DNA from 2 places in the Cutibacterium sp. LaCa_89 genome. Region 1 is predicted to be linked to the other one. Evidence: riboswitches for the same ligand, from Rfam matches in the RefSeq annotation. Region 1 holds a riboswitch; the other holds the start of a gene.
What was found. A riboswitch is a leader RNA that binds a small molecule or an ion and turns the genes downstream of it on or off. The one in region 1 is predicted to bind cobalamin.
Positions count from the first base shown of each region.

Region 2: another riboswitch for cobalamin. It lies ahead of mutA (methylmalonyl-CoA mutase small subunit); the one in region 1 lies ahead of ACP8LP_RS05905 (FecCD family ABC transporter permease).

Region 1 is NZ_CP190889.1:1,267,082-1,274,409, forward strand. Features, by position in the region: gene ACP8LP_RS05880 (MFS transporter) at 1-164, shown strand, start outside; gene arfB (alternative ribosome rescue aminoacyl-tRNA hydrolase ArfB) at 386-808, shown strand; gene ACP8LP_RS05890 (type I restriction-modification system subunit M N-terminal domain-containing protein) at 1,167-1,859, shown strand; gene ACP8LP_RS05895 (AlbA family DNA-binding domain-containing protein) at 1,942-3,195, shown strand; partial or broken gene ACP8LP_RS05900 (IS481 family transposase) at 3,373-4,365, opposite strand; partial or broken gene ACP8LP_RS05905 (FecCD family ABC transporter permease) at 4,487-5,449, opposite strand; cobalamin riboswitch at 5,611-5,732, opposite strand; gene ACP8LP_RS05910 (hypothetical protein) at 6,207-7,328, shown strand, end outside.
Region 2 is NZ_CP190889.1:684,794-692,121, forward strand. Features, by position in the region: gene ACP8LP_RS03145 (tyrosine-protein kinase domain-containing protein) at 1-454, opposite strand, end outside; partial or broken gene ACP8LP_RS03150 (transposase family protein) at 420-701, shown strand; partial or broken gene ACP8LP_RS03155 (ISAs1 family transposase) at 775-1,425, shown strand; gene ACP8LP_RS03160 (UDP-phosphate galactose phosphotransferase) at 1,540-2,022, opposite strand; gene ACP8LP_RS03165 (alpha/beta fold hydrolase) at 2,243-3,205, shown strand; cobalamin riboswitch at 3,276-3,527, shown strand; gene mutA (methylmalonyl-CoA mutase small subunit) at 3,608-5,518, shown strand; gene scpA (methylmalonyl-CoA mutase) at 5,515-7,328, shown strand, end outside.

The DNA of each region.
Region 1 (7,328 bases):
GCGGCGCGTGCGCTCCCACCCTTGCCGGTGCACTGAGCTCCCTGTGGGGAGTCGGTGGCCCGTACTACGTCGGAGCCGTCACGCTCGCGCTGACAATCGTCCTGCTGTGGATCGATCGTCAGCGCCGCAGGCGGATGACGGCACACAGTGTCGCATTGGAGTGACGTCCCGTGAAGTGTTGATGGTCCGCACCGGATTAGAAGTTCTCACCCATCAAGGCGCAGGAGAAGGTATACGCCGTGCCGGTCATCGGAACCGTCGACGCGAATTCTGCGTAGCACACAGGCTCCTGTGAAGGTGGTGCTCGGGGTCGTGGATATCCTTGATGGGCTGTTCGAAGGAGTATCCGGGCCGAGTAAATGACGAAGCGAGGGGAGCGACGACCATGATAGAAGAGATGGAGATCATTCCTGGTTTCGTCGTTCCCGAGGCACAGCTGCAGGAGCGGTTCTCCCACAGCTCCGGGCCTGGCGGCCAGGGCGTGAACACCAGCGACTCACGGGTCGAACTGCAGTTCGACGTGGCTCGCTCTGACGCCGTGCCAGAACACTTGCGACCGGTGTTGCTGACAACCCTGTCGAATCGCCTGGTCAATGGAGTCTTGACGGTTGCCGTTCAGGATGAGCGGGCTCAGTTGGCCAACCGCCGTCTTGCTCGTGCCAGGATGGCCGACGTGCTCCAGAAGGCATGCGTCCAACCGCGACGACGCCGTGCCACTAAACGAACCAGGGGATCGCAGCGTCGTCGCCTTGAGGCGAAGAAACGACGCGGGGAGATCAAAAGGAACCGACAGCGCCCGAGCTGGTAGTCAGGAATCCACGAATCCGGTACGGAAGACATTCGTGGTCCGCGCGTCACCGATATGGGATAGCGCACCTGCGGGGCGCGCTCGACGATGAATGACCATTCGACACGCGAATTGGTGGCAAGGTTGCGAGTCCACGGATGGCAGCGAACGCGCGACAACTGCATTGAACCGGGAGGGGAGGGATTTCAGCCGAGTGGAAGTATCGCCTCTTCATGAAGTGACATAATGTCTCTTATCGGACAACCATGGTGAGGTGGAGGGCACGGTGGTGAGATGGCTCGGTTGGACGATTCACCGCGCGTGAATCGGGTGTCTCGACGTTATGATGCCATTGCTCCACTCGCGACGAAGGGATCACATGGCTCCGCAGGGTTTTCAGGACAAGGTGGCGTTCGTCTGGAGGGTGGCAGACAAGCTGCGCGGTACCTTCAAGCAACACGAGTACGGCTCGGTGATGCTGCCGCTGCTGGTGTTGCGCCGTATGGACGCGGTGCTGGAGCCCACCAAGGATGAGGTCCTGGAGTATGCCGACGGTCTGGTGGAGATTGGCCCTGGTCAGGACAGAATACTCAAGCGCATCTGCGGCCAGCGGTTCTACAACGCGTCGCGGTACACGTTCGCCCGGCTGCTCAGCGACGACAAGAACCTGGCTGACAACCTTGCCAAGTACATCGCGTCCCTCTCCCCTGACGCGGCGACAGTGATCGAGGCGTACCAGTTCGACGGGAAGATCACCCGGATGGACCACGCCGGGATCCTGTACGGCGTCATGGCCGACTTCGCGGACCTGGACCTGCGTCCCAGCGAGGTCAGCAACGAGACCATGGGTTACATCTTCGAAGAACTGCTGCGGAAGTTCTCCGAGATGAGCAACGAGACCGCCGGTGGGCACTACACCCCGCGTGAGGTGATTCGTCTGGTCGCCGATCTTCTCATCGGGGGTCAGACCGCCCGCGACCTGACCGAGAACCAGATACCGGTGCGTACCATCTACGAAGCTTTCATGCCACGCTGGATACAAACGCGCGCGAACTACGATTTAGCCGCTTGATTGGTTCACGTGGGAACTCAGTTGTCCAACAAGTCCGTGGCGGCTGCGGCTAGAGGCGATTGCTTCCCTGATTAGGAGGATCATGTTCACACCAATTCATCAGGCATTGGGGATTGAGCCCGGCGACCTCTCACTGAGCTTGATCGAGCAAGCCGTAGAACACGGGGTATGTGAGACGGGCATGCTCGACTGGAAGGCCAACATCTACGATCGTCGTAAGCCGCAATGGGATGACGAGGCAGCGAAAGACATTGCGGCCATGGCCAACAGTGGTGGGGGCTGGATCGTGTTCGGAGTCGCTGAGGACAACAAAACAAGTGGTGCCATAGATATATCTCCAATTCAGTGGAATGCGGACATCCAGCAGCGCATTCTTCGAGTGGCATACGCGCGTATCGGGCCGCCGGTGTTGGGTTTGGAGTTCTTCCCGCTTCCAGCCGCCGGAGGTAGTGTCGTGATGATGCGGGTTCCGGATTCTCCTGATGCTCCACATTTCGCACGAAAAGGTGACGTTGCCTTCGTTGCTCCTCGGCGCAATGGACCCCACACTGTATTCATGAGCGACCGTGAGATTGAGCGCGGATTTCGTGAGAGATTCCAGCAAGCAGCCAATCGTAAGCAGCATCTTCAGTCGCTTTTTGATCACGCTAGTAAAGGGCTCAATCCCGAAGACGGCGTTGTTCTGGTCGCGGCTGCGTCCCCGGCAGAACCATCAGGTTCGCTGGAGCCGCCGAGCGAGGAAGACGTCTATAGGCTAATTCGCGAAGCGTCATTCCCTGAACTCGTCTACAGCGCCAACAGACTTGTGCGCTGGGACTTAGGGCAAGTCCGTAAAGGGCTGCGACATTGGGTAATGCGTAGCCATCGCGATGACCGATACGCATTTCGGAAGTATCTGCACGATGATGCAACCGTGCTCGCGTGTTACCGCCTCGGAGCCCTGACAGATCGAGAAGAAGCCCGTCACTACTACCCGGTGGGTCTACCGAATCATTGCATGGCTTCGGACATTGAATCTGCTCTGATCGACTTCATCGCACTGCTGCGTGCTCACGCTGCGAGCCGTCAATCGAATGCCGGGTTCCAGGTGCGGGTAGGTTTGGTCGGAAATCCTAGCGAGCCGATCTATATTCGCACGACGGAATCAAACACGAACTTCTTGCTGCCAGAGGAGTACGCGGAGCCGATCCACCGCTTCCGGCTGGTGTCGACGGAACTTGATCCACTGGCACCCATCGAGACTGTGATGCCAGTCGCCAATGATCTTGCCCGAGACTTGATAAATCAAGGTGGAGTCAAGTTCTTGAAGGTTATGGCTGAGCCGGGCGACGATTAGTCGTACTTGTTTAGGTCTTGGCGATGCTTATCTGACTACCGTCGCGGAATTGGAAGGTGACGGTGTCGTCGGTGTTGACGGTGCCTTTGTCGAGTAGGGTCACGCAAAGATAAGGGCTGAATACCTGCCGGGCTACGTTAAGGTTGGCGGTTTCTTGTTGGTAGTAGCGGTAGGCCGCTAGGTGTAATCGCCGGACAGGTTAGGTACGCGGTCGGCGGGTGATTTGCCTTTGAGCGCGGTGTGCCCGCGGTGGTGATTGTAGTGGTGCAGCCAGCCGGGGAGTTCGGCCAGGCGGTCGGTCTCGCTGGCGTAGGGCCGTGCGTAGGCCCACTCGGCGACCAGGGTCCTGTTGAACCGCTCGACCCTGCCGTTGGTCTTGGGCGTGTAGGGCCGGGTGTACTTGTGCGTGATGTGGGTGTCTTTGAGTGCCTTGTTGAAGACTTTGGACCGGCAGCAGGAGCCGTTGTCGGTCAGGACCCGCTTGACGGTGATGGCCTGGCTGGCGAACCAGGCCTGGGCCCTGGTCCAGAACCCGGCGGCGGTGTCCTTGCGCTCATCGCTGAGGACCTCGACGTAGGCCAGGCAGGAGTGGTCGTCGACGGCGTTGTAGATGTAGTGATACCCACCCCCGCTGGCGGATCAGCCACGGTTGCGTACTCCTTGGGCGCATCCGACCATGCGGTGGCCGCCGCCGTCGGGGATCCGGCCCAGCTTCTTGATGTCGACGTGGACCAGCCAACCGGGGGTGTCGTGTTCGTAGCGGACGGGTGTGGGCTAGGCGCGTAGCCGGGCGCCGGTGGCCTTGTCGATCCAGGTCAGGGGTGGGCATCCGTAGCGTTGCAGGATCTTGCCGACGGTCGAGACGCTGAGGTGCTGGTGGCGTAGGTGGTAGGCGATGCGTGCTGGGCCCCACTGGTGGGTGATGCGCTATCCCACCACCCGTCGTTGCGTGCGACGGCAGACCCGTCGGGGCTGGTGGTGGGGTCGGCTGGAGTGATCACGCATTCCGGCCGGCCCGTGGGCGCGGTAGCGCTGTGCCCAGCGTCGGGCCGTGGTGACGCTGACGTTGAAGCGTTCGGCGGCCCGACGCAGGGGCCAGCCATCCTCGACGATGCAGCAGGCCAGGCGCAAACGTCCGGTTTCGGACAACGGGGCATTACGGTGGGTCATGAGGGCCTCTTGGGAGTCGTGCTTTGTGTGGTAGCAACACACTCCACCCACAGGCCCTCGCCCGTGCCCAGCCACAGCTGTCTCTGACCAGCCCGATGTACCTAACCTGTGTGGTGGTTACACCTAGCAGACCTGTGACGATGCTCAACGGAGTCTCCTGAGGTCGGCTCGCCACCCGGGAGAGGACGTCGACCCACACGAGGAAGAGCGCACCGAACAAAGCGCTGACCGGCAGGACGACGTGATGGCGCGGTCCCACGCGGAACCTAGTGAGGTGGGGAATGACGAGGCCCACGAATCCGATGCCGCCGGAGACCGCGACGATCGCGCTCACGAAAATGGCCTGGACGATGAAGAGGGCGACGCTCAGGCCGGTGACCGGGACCCCGAGCGAGGAGGCGAGTTCCGGGCCTGCTGCCAGCGCGTCGAGCCACCTCGATCCAATCATGAGCAACAGCAGGGTGACGAGGACCACCACCGCCGTCGGCACGAGGGTCTGCCAGGAGGCACCCGCCACGCTGCCCAACAGCCAGAAGAGGACGGACTGGGCCGATTTCGGGTCGTTGCTGTGGAAGACCAGGAAGCTCGACATCGCGCTGAAGGCCGAGGACATGACGACACCGGTGAGGACGAGCCGCAAGGGGCTCAGACCTCCCTGGGCCATGGCGATGCCGAACACGGCCGCGGTCGCGACGAGGGCACCTCGAAGGGCACCCAGGTACAGCGAGTACACGCCGAAGGCCGCCAGCGTTCCCGTGGTGATGACGGCTGTCGCCCCGACGCTGGCCCCTGCCGAGACCCCGAGCATGTACGGATCGGCCAACGGGTTGCGTACCAAGGTCTGCATGACGGCACCACCGACGGACAGTCCGGCCCCGGCAACGACGGCCAGCACCGTTCGTGGAAGTCGCAACCCCCACACGATCTGGTCCGCGGTGGCCTCGACGCTGCCTCCGCGCACGTGTACATCCAGGACGTGCCACGCCTGTTCGACGGGCAGCCGGATCGTGCCGAAGGCCAGCGAGAGCACGACACTCAGAGCAAGAGCAACCGCCAGGACCAGCAGTACGGGCCCGGCGGGCAACCGGCGATCCTGGTGGGCCCGCGATGACGTCGATCCGTCCGACGATTGCCGTTGCCCGCGCGAAGCGCAGGGATGGGTGTCTCGATGGCGGACGTGTGGCAAAGGAACTCCTGGCGGTTGGCGCCCATCTCGCGAGGCGTACGGCGGCTGCATTCGCCGGGAGGTTTTCGGACTCGGGGTCGCGCGGCTCGTCCCCCTTCCCAGGTGTCTCCACCCAGTGGGCTCGCGGCGAGCCATCACCCACACCGCTGCGCGTCAATCCTGGATTCGCACCAGGTTCCCTGGCCGGCGAAACGCACCGTACCACGCAGGTGGTGAATCGTCCCATTCATCCATGAACCCGCCCCGAGAATCCAAATTTCCATCCCGAGCGACATGTCCAAGAAGTGGCGGATGTCTCACTCGTACACTGTCCACAGGCGAGGTCATGCAGTGATGGCGGCCCCGGAAGGCGACGTGCGGATTCGGTATATATTTACGAGATGATATAAATGCTGTCGACGGGTCCAGTGGTCTTGTTATTGCCTGGGGGTCATTGCACCGGTTCGGTGTCCGATCACATGCTCGTCATCACGGGTTCATGTCCTGTTCGCAACCGCGTCATTACTGGATATTCCCGATCGCCGCCCTTCATGAATTGAACCTCCGCGTCGCTAGCATTGGATCGCAGATCCTCCCGGGATGGTTGCCCATGCTCCTTGACAGGGGCGTGCATCGACTTCCACAGGGGCTCTGTGAAGCACGTCAATTCCTATGGATGCGAATCCGTGAGGAGTATGAAAAAGCCATGCCCTTGAAGAGACGTCCAGGGCGCAGAGTTCTCGCGGCGACTGCCTCGGCAGTCCTCGCAGTGTCTGCCATGATGCAGCTGCCGGCGGCTCACGCCGTCATTCCACCCAAGCCGCAGGGCTATCCGATCGCGCACCTCTATGAGTCGTGCACGGATGCCTCCGCCCACGCCCAGGGATACCCCGAGTGGCATTACGGTGAGACGGGACGACGCTACCTCAGCGACGGCACGATCCAGTTCACCAACCGCACCGATCAGGTCGTGCCGTACACCGGCACGATCGAAACTGAGAGCAACCACGACATTTCGGCGACCTCGGCGGCGAAGCTCCCCTCTGGATGGAACACCACCGCCAAGTCTGACATCGGCCTCAAGATGTCCAATGGCTGGGTCGAGGGTGAGACCGTCGGTCCCGTCAAGCTCAAGCCAGGTGAGTCGATCCGCGTCGAATACGGCGTCCTCGAGAAGGACTTCGTCTCGATGTTCGTCACTTGCCGCGACGGCGTCCTGCAGAACTCCAACGGTGCTAACGTCATTCGTGGCACCGGTCCGGCCGGGCGATACGCCTTCGTCTACCTCATCCACGCCGACGGCTCCATCTCGGATCTGGCGATGCAGATCCCGTCGCGCCACGCGGGTGCCAACAGCAAGCCGATGGGATCGGACGCGTACACCGCCATGTCGGGCCCCAGCCTGGAGTCCGTGGCGAAGCCGACCGACCACGTCGTCGAGCCCGCCGTCGCTCCGCAGAAGGATCCGTCCTGGCCGGCGAAGGGTCAGACCTGCCGTGCCCGCGACATCGCGTGGTACCCCTACGACATCTCGTCGATCCAGCCCACCTACCGCAAGCCCGGCTACTCGACGGACTTCCTCAACTGGTCGAAGGCCCCCTACGACTACCACCCGGTGACCGACTTCGTCGTGGGCGCCCAGTACAACGGGTACGCCAACTGGATGGGTCGCTACGGCCGCCCGCCGGCAGGATGGCTTGGCTCGGTTGACAGCACCTACCGTGCCTATATGCCCGTCGGAACCGCCCTCGGTGCGGTACATCTGCAGCCCGGTGAGCGTGTGCGCGTCACCTATGGC
Region 2 (7,328 bases), 580 kb from region 1:
CGAGAATGGGTTTTTCGATACGGTCAGTAATGTCGTCTGTGGTGTGAATGCGGCGATCAGCGAGGTGTCGGATGAGAGCTATGGCGTAACCCAGGATGATTCCTGCCAAGAGGCCCGCGATAATGTACTTCGCTGGCGAGGGTGCCTTCTTCGCCTGGGAAAGATCAGCAGGGGTCATCATGACCACCTGTACTGGAGAGTTCTTTCCCTCGAGGCTTTTCACCTGCTTGGATGATTCGGAGATGACGGAATTAGCGATATTTCTGGCTATGGTGGTGGCAGGGTCCCGGAAAAGTCGGTAGGAGTGTGCTGTGACTAGGGGTTGAGTCGGGTCCAGCGTGTTAGATGGGTGGGCGAGGCCGTCCCGGATGGGATGGAAGTAGCCATGCAATCTACCGATCCCGAGGACCCCGCCCGCGATGCCATCTTCCCCCACCACGCCGCCCAGGATCATTCCTGACACGCCCCTACCTGATGCCCGACTGGCCGATCATCTGTCCAGGGTCCCCGACCCCCGCCAGGCCCGAGGCAAGCGTTACCCCGTGCCGGGGGTGCTTCTGGTCGCGGTCTCGGCGGCGATGGCCGGCTGCCGGGGCTTCACCGCCACCGGCGAGTGGGCAGCCAGACTCACCGACAAGAACCTGAACGAATTCGCGCTGAGATCGGCCCCCGGCGAATCCACCCTGCGGAAACTCGTCGCCCGCATCACCGCCGCCCTGGACGGGCACCTGTGTCTGTACGCCTGGACCCGCACCACCCTCGCCGGCGCGCCACGTGATCGCCGTAGACGGGAAAACGCTACCGGGCTCCCGCTCGGCCACCGAGCGGGCCCGCCACCTGGTCGCCGGCCTCGACCACATGTCGGGGACGGTGATGGCCCCACCGGAGGTCGAGGCCAAGTCCACCGAGATACCGGCGCTGCCCGCCGTGATCAAGGCGCTGGGCGAGCGCGCGGCCGGTGCAGTCATCACCGCCGACGCCCTCCATACCCAGACCGTTAGTGCTACCGCGATCCTCGCCGCCGGTGTCGACTACGTGTTCACCGTCAAATCCAACCAGCCCACCCTGCACAAGAACCTGGCCGGTCAGCCGTAGAAGAAGGTCCCCGCCGGCCACGTCGACGTGGAGAAGGCCCATGGCCGCCTCACCCGGCGCACCCTGAAAGTCCTCCAGGCCCCCACCGGCCTGGGATTCCCCGGCGCCGCGCAGATCGTCCACCGGCGCTGGGTGGCCACCCGGGCCGGGAAGAAGACCACCGAGATCGTCTACCTCATCACCTCGGTCACGCTACCTGAAGGCTCTGCGGCCCGGATCGCGGCCTGGACCCGCGGCCACTGGGGTGTAGAGAACCGGCTCCACTGGGTCCGAGACGTCACGCTCGACGAGGATCGTAGCCAGATCCGCACCGCATCGGCCCCCACGTGATGGCCACGATCAGGAATCTGGCCATCAGCATCCACCACCTAGCCGGGGCCACGAACATCGCGAGAGCCACCCGGCAAGCCGCCTGGGACCCACCCGCCACCTGCACACTCCTCCTCACACTCTGACCACACCACCACTACAGAAAGAAAGCACGACTCTTCCGGGGCCCTGGACGAGGAACAAGGATCGGGAGACCGACAGCTTGAACAGATAACTGAAAATTGCCAGAGAACCGAAGGCCCACAGAGTCCCCCGCGCCACGAGCTGATACTCCTGTAATCCCGAACTCAACAGCCGGATTCGATGGCTGTCGTTGGCTGAAAGAATGAGGAGCCGCACCAGGCCGAAGACCACGGCCAATGCCGAATAGGTGATGTGCCGGGTGCCGGCAATCGTCTGGCTGTCTGGGCTTGGCCAACGGATATATATCGTTGTGATGAGCGCTACGGCTATCGCCAGCGCGTCAGAGAGGGTAAGTCCGAAACGTATGCGCGTCGGCCAGTGAAGGCGTCCGGCGGCCTTGCGGGCAACTTCGGTACTGATGGCGGTGCCTTTCGAACGTGAGAGCACTCTCAAGCTGAAGTCATTCCGAAGCATTCATATCATGAAAGTGACAGTCCCTGCCGGGGCGCGACCATCGCGGATGCTTGGCGGGTTGATCGCCTCTACGGCAAGGCACAATGCAGTGTCAGACTCGTCCGGGCGACGGGTGAGCGCTCCGGTACGTTCTCTCGCGGCCAGGCTGTGTGATAGCCGCGATGAAGACGTCGGTATGGTTGAGACGGTTTTGTCCGGGGTGAGCTGTCTGGGAGGAACTATGGACACCATCACCATCACCGCTGATGACGGAGCCGACGTCGACGTCCTTGTCTGGCGTCCCGAGGCTGCGTCGGGGCGCCCCATCAAGGGCTTGGTGCAGTTCTGCCACGGTATGGCCGAGTACGCGGCTCGCTATGACGAGGTCGCCCGGGTGCTTGCAGCCGACGGCTGGCTCGTCGTGGCGAACGACCACCGTGGCCACGGGCCGCGTGCTGCTGCCATAGGAGAACTCGGAACCACGTCTGATCGTGGCTACCACCAGCTGCTCGACGACCTGTCCGCCGTCGCTGACCACTTCATGGCCAAGCTGGAGGGGAAGCCGTGGTTCCTCGTCGGACACTCGATGGGGTCGTTCCTTGCCCGTGTCCTGGCCGTTCGTCGGGGACGCGAGATGGCCGGCCTGGTCATCATCGGCACCGGCTCCTCCCTGGGGCCGTTGAGCACTGTCGCCACCGGGCTGGCCCAGGCCCAGGTGCTCATGGTGGGGGAGGACTCCCGCAGCCCGCTGCTCAACACGCTGTCCTTTGGGTCCTTCAACCGAGCCTTCCTGCCGGCCCGCACCGACTATGACTGGTTGTCCCGAGACGCTCACGTCGTGGACGCCTACAACGACGACCCGCTGTGCGGTTTCGTCTGCACCGCAGCCTTCTACCGCGAACTCGTCCGACTCATCGAACTCGCCAACTCCACCGAGATCTTCCGAGCGACTCCACCGGCACTGCCCATTCTGCTGATGTCGGGCGCCAAGGACCCGGTGGGGGACTCCGGCAGGGGAGTGCGCCAGGTCGCGCGTCAGTTGCGCGACTCGGGCTCGCGTGAGGTGGACCTCGTTCTCTACCCCGGGGCGCGCCACGAGATCCTCAATGAGGTGAACCGTCGACATGTCCACGCCCACCTGCGCGACTGGATTGATGCCGTCGCTGCCCGGCCCCGGACCTTGCAGGTTCGGAAAGCACGGTGAAAGGCCGCTCACGTTCGTTTCGCACAATCGTGCACATGCACCCCCGCTGCGTGAAGGCGATTGTGCGCAGCCTAGTATCGTAGGTGCTGGTGCCGAGGAATCCCATCCGGGGTTTCAAGGCGGTAAGAGGGAATCCGGTGAAACTCCGGAACTGCCCCGCAGCGGTGAGTGGGAACGACATCACCATCGTCGCCCATCTGGTTCTCGGACCGGGTGGACGTCGATCAAGCACTGGGCTTCGGTCTGGGAAGCGGTGACGTAGGACTCGTCGGCAGACGAGGTGCCCATGAGTCCGAATACCTGCCAGAGCGTGTGGTGCACTCCGCGTGTGCCACAGCGTCCGAGGTCTCGAGGGCCGGCCGAGGTCGTCCAACCATCCACAGCGGAGCAGGAGTCTGACGAATGACTGATCCTGACAACCTCGCATCCAAGCCCGTCGAGGACAGGATGCCCGAGGAGTTGAGCCTGGCCGGGGACTTCCCGAAGGTCACCCACGAACAGTGGGAGGACGCGGTCCTCAAAGTCTTGAACCGGGGTCGCCCCGAGGGCAAGGAACTCAACATCGAGCAGGGAATGAAGCGCCTCGAGCCGACCACGGTCGACGGCATCCAGATCGAGCCGATGTACCGGCGTCAGGATGCCTCCGAGAAGCTCGGCGCTCCGGGCGTACCGCCCTTTACCCGCGGCACGACGATCCGTGACGGTAGCATGGACGCGTGGGACGTCCGAGCCCTTCACGAGGATCCCGACGTCGAGTTCACCAAGAAGGCCGTCATCGCTGACCTCGAGCGTGGCGTGACGTCCCTGTGGCTGCGGGTCGGTGCCGACGCCATCAACCCCGAGGACATTGCCGGCGATCTCAAGGACGTGCTGCTGGACCTGGCCAAGGTCGAGGTCTCCAGCCGCGACGACCAGGAGGCTGCCGCCGAGGCCCTCCTCAAGGTCTACGCCGATTCCAAGATCGAGCCCGACAAACTGTCGTTCAACCTCGGTCTGGATCCGATCGGTTTCGCCGCCCTCAACGGTGGCACCCCGGATCTGTCCGGCATGGGCGAGTGGGTCAGGAAGATCGAGAAGTACAAGAACTCCCGCGCCTTCGTCGTTGACGCCACGATCTACCACAACGCTGGTGCCGGCGACGTGCACGAGCTCGCCTGGGCCATCGCCACCGGCGTCGAGTACGTCCGCGCTCTCATGGAGCAGGGACTGACCGCCGAGCAGGCGTTCGACGCCATCAACTTCCGGGTGTCCGCCACCCACGACCAGTTCCTGACCATCTGCCGTCTACGCGCCCTGCGCACCCTGTGGAACCGCGTCGGTGAGGTCTTCGAGGTGCCGGCCGCCAAGCGTGGTGCCCGCCAGGAGGCCGTCACCAGCTGGCGTGAGCTGACCCGTGACGATCCCTACGTCAACATCCTGCGAGGCACCATCTCGACCTTCGGTGCTGCTGTCGGTGGTGCCGAGGCCGTCACGACCCTGCCCTTCGATGCCGCCATCGGCCTGCCGAAGAGCGACTTCTCGCGTCGTATCGCCCGCAACACTGGCATCATCCTCGCCGAGGAGTCCAACATCGGTCGCGCCAATGACCCGGCTGGTGGCTCTTTCTACGTTGAGGCTCTGACTAAGAAGCTGGAAGAAGCCGCTTGGGTCGAGTTCCAGGCCGTCGAGGCTGCCGGTGGCATGGCCGCCGCACTGACCGGCGACCACGTCCGCACCGAGCTCGACAAGCTGAATGCCGAGCGCGCCAAGCGTCTGGCGACCCGCAAGCAGCCGATCACGGCCGTCAGCGAGTTCCCGCTGCTCGACGCCAAGACGGTCGAGACCAAGCCGTACCCCGAAACTGCCGAGCGCAACGGGCTGGAGTGGCGCCGCGACGCCGAGATCTTCGAGGCCCTCGTTGATCGTTCCGCCACCTGCTCCGAGCGTCCGAAGGTTTTCCTGGCTTGCCTGGGAACCCGTCGTGACTTCGGTCCTCGCGAGGGATTCTCCGCCCCGGTGTGGCACATCGCCGGCATGGAGACCCCGGAGTGCGAGGGAGGCACCACTGAAGAGGTCGTCAAGGCCTTCAAGGAGTCCGGTGCCGAGGTCGCTGACCTGTGTTCGAACGCCAAGACCTACGCGGCCCAGGGCCTCGAGGTCGCCAAGGCCCTCAAGGAGGCTGGCGCCAAGCTGGTCTACCTGTCGGGTGCCTTCAAGGAATTTGGTGATGACGCTGCCGAGGCCGAGAAGGTCGTCGACGGGCGCATCTACCTCGGAATGGACGTCGTTGACGTCCTGACCACCACTCTGGACACGTTGGGAGTTGCCAAGTGACCACCCTGCCTCGTTTCGATTCCATCAACCTCGGAGACTCTCCGGTCCCCGCGGACGCACAGGAGCAGTTCGCCAAGCTGGCCGCCGCCGCTGGTGAGCAGGAGCCCTGGACCACTCCGGAGCAGATTCCGGTCGGTCACCTGTACTCCGAGGACGTCTACGCCGACATGGACTGGCTGGACACCTACGCCGGTCTGCCGCCCTTCACCCACGGCCCGTACGCCACCATGTACGCCTTCCGTCCGTGGACGATTCGTCAGTACGCCGGATTCTCCACCGCCAAGGAGTCCAACGCGTTCTACCGCCGTAACCTGGCCGCTGGTCAGAAGGGTCTGTCGGTCGCCTTCGACCTGCCGACCCACCGTGGTTACGACTCCGACAACCCGCGTGTTCCCGGTGACGTCGGCATGGCCGGTGTGGCCGTGGACTCCATCCTGGACATGCGTGAGCTCTTCGCGGGTATTCCGCTGGACCGCATGTCGGTGTCCATGACGATGAACGGCGCCGTGTTGCCGATTCTCGCCCTGTACGTTGTGACCGCCGAGGAGCAGGGTGCCAAGCCCGAGCAGCTCGCCGGAACGATCCAGAACGACATCCTCAAGGAGTTCATGGTTCGTAACACGTACATCTACCCGCCGCTGCCCTCGATGCGGATCATCTCCGACATCTTTGCCTTCACCAGCGCGAACATGCCGAAGTGGAACTCCATCTCCATCTCCGGCTACCACATGCAGGAGGCCGGCGCGACCGCCGACATCGAGATGGCCTACACCCTGGCCGACGGAGTCGACTACATCCGCGCTGGCGAGTCGGTGGGCCTGAAGGTCGACCAGTTCGCACCGCGTCTGTCCTTCTTCTGGGCCATTGGCACCAACTTCTTCATGGAGGTCGCCAAGATGCGCGCGGCTCGCATGCTGTGGGCCAAGCTCGTCAACCAGTTCGGACCTAAGAACCCGAAGTCCATGAGCCTGCGTACCCACTCGCAGACCTCTGGCTGGTCGCTGACCGCTCAGGACGTGTACAACAACGTCATCCGTACCTGTGTGGAGGCCATGGGAGCCACCCAGGGACACACCCAGTCCCTGCACACCAACTCCCTCGACGAGGCCATCGCCCTGCCGACAGACTTCTCCGCTCGTATCGCTCGAAACACCCAGCTGTTCATCCAGCAGGAGTCGGGCACCTGCCGCGTCATCGATCCCTGGAGCGGTTCCGCCTACGTCGAGAAGCTCACCCTCGAGCTGGCTCGCAAGGCCTGGGCCCACATCCAGGAGGTCGAGAAGGCCGGCGGTATGGCCAAGGCCATCGAGAAGGGCATCCCGAAGATGCGTATCGAGGAGGCCGCTGCCCGTACCCAGGCCCGTATCGACTCCGGTCGTCAGCCCCTCATCGGCGTCAACAAGTACCGTCTCGATGAGGAAGAGGATCTCGAGGTCCTCAAGGTCGACAACACCCAGGTGCTCAAGGAACAGAAGGCCAAGCTCGAGCAGCTTCGCGCCAACCGTGACGAGGAGGCCTGCCAGGCTGCTCTGGAGAAGCTCACCTGGGCTGCTGCCAACCCGGACCCGAGCGATCCCGACCGCAACCTGCTCAAGCTGTGCATCGACGCCGGTCGCGCCAACGCCTCCGTCGGCGAGATGTCCGACGCAATGGAGAAGGTCTTCGGGCGCTACACCGCTCAGATCCGTACCATTGAGGGCGTGTACAGCAAGGCAGCCGGTAGCACCGAGTCGACCAAGAAGGTCCACGACCTCATCAAGAAGTTCGAGGAGAAGGAAGGCCGTCGTCCTCGCATCATGATCGCGAAGAT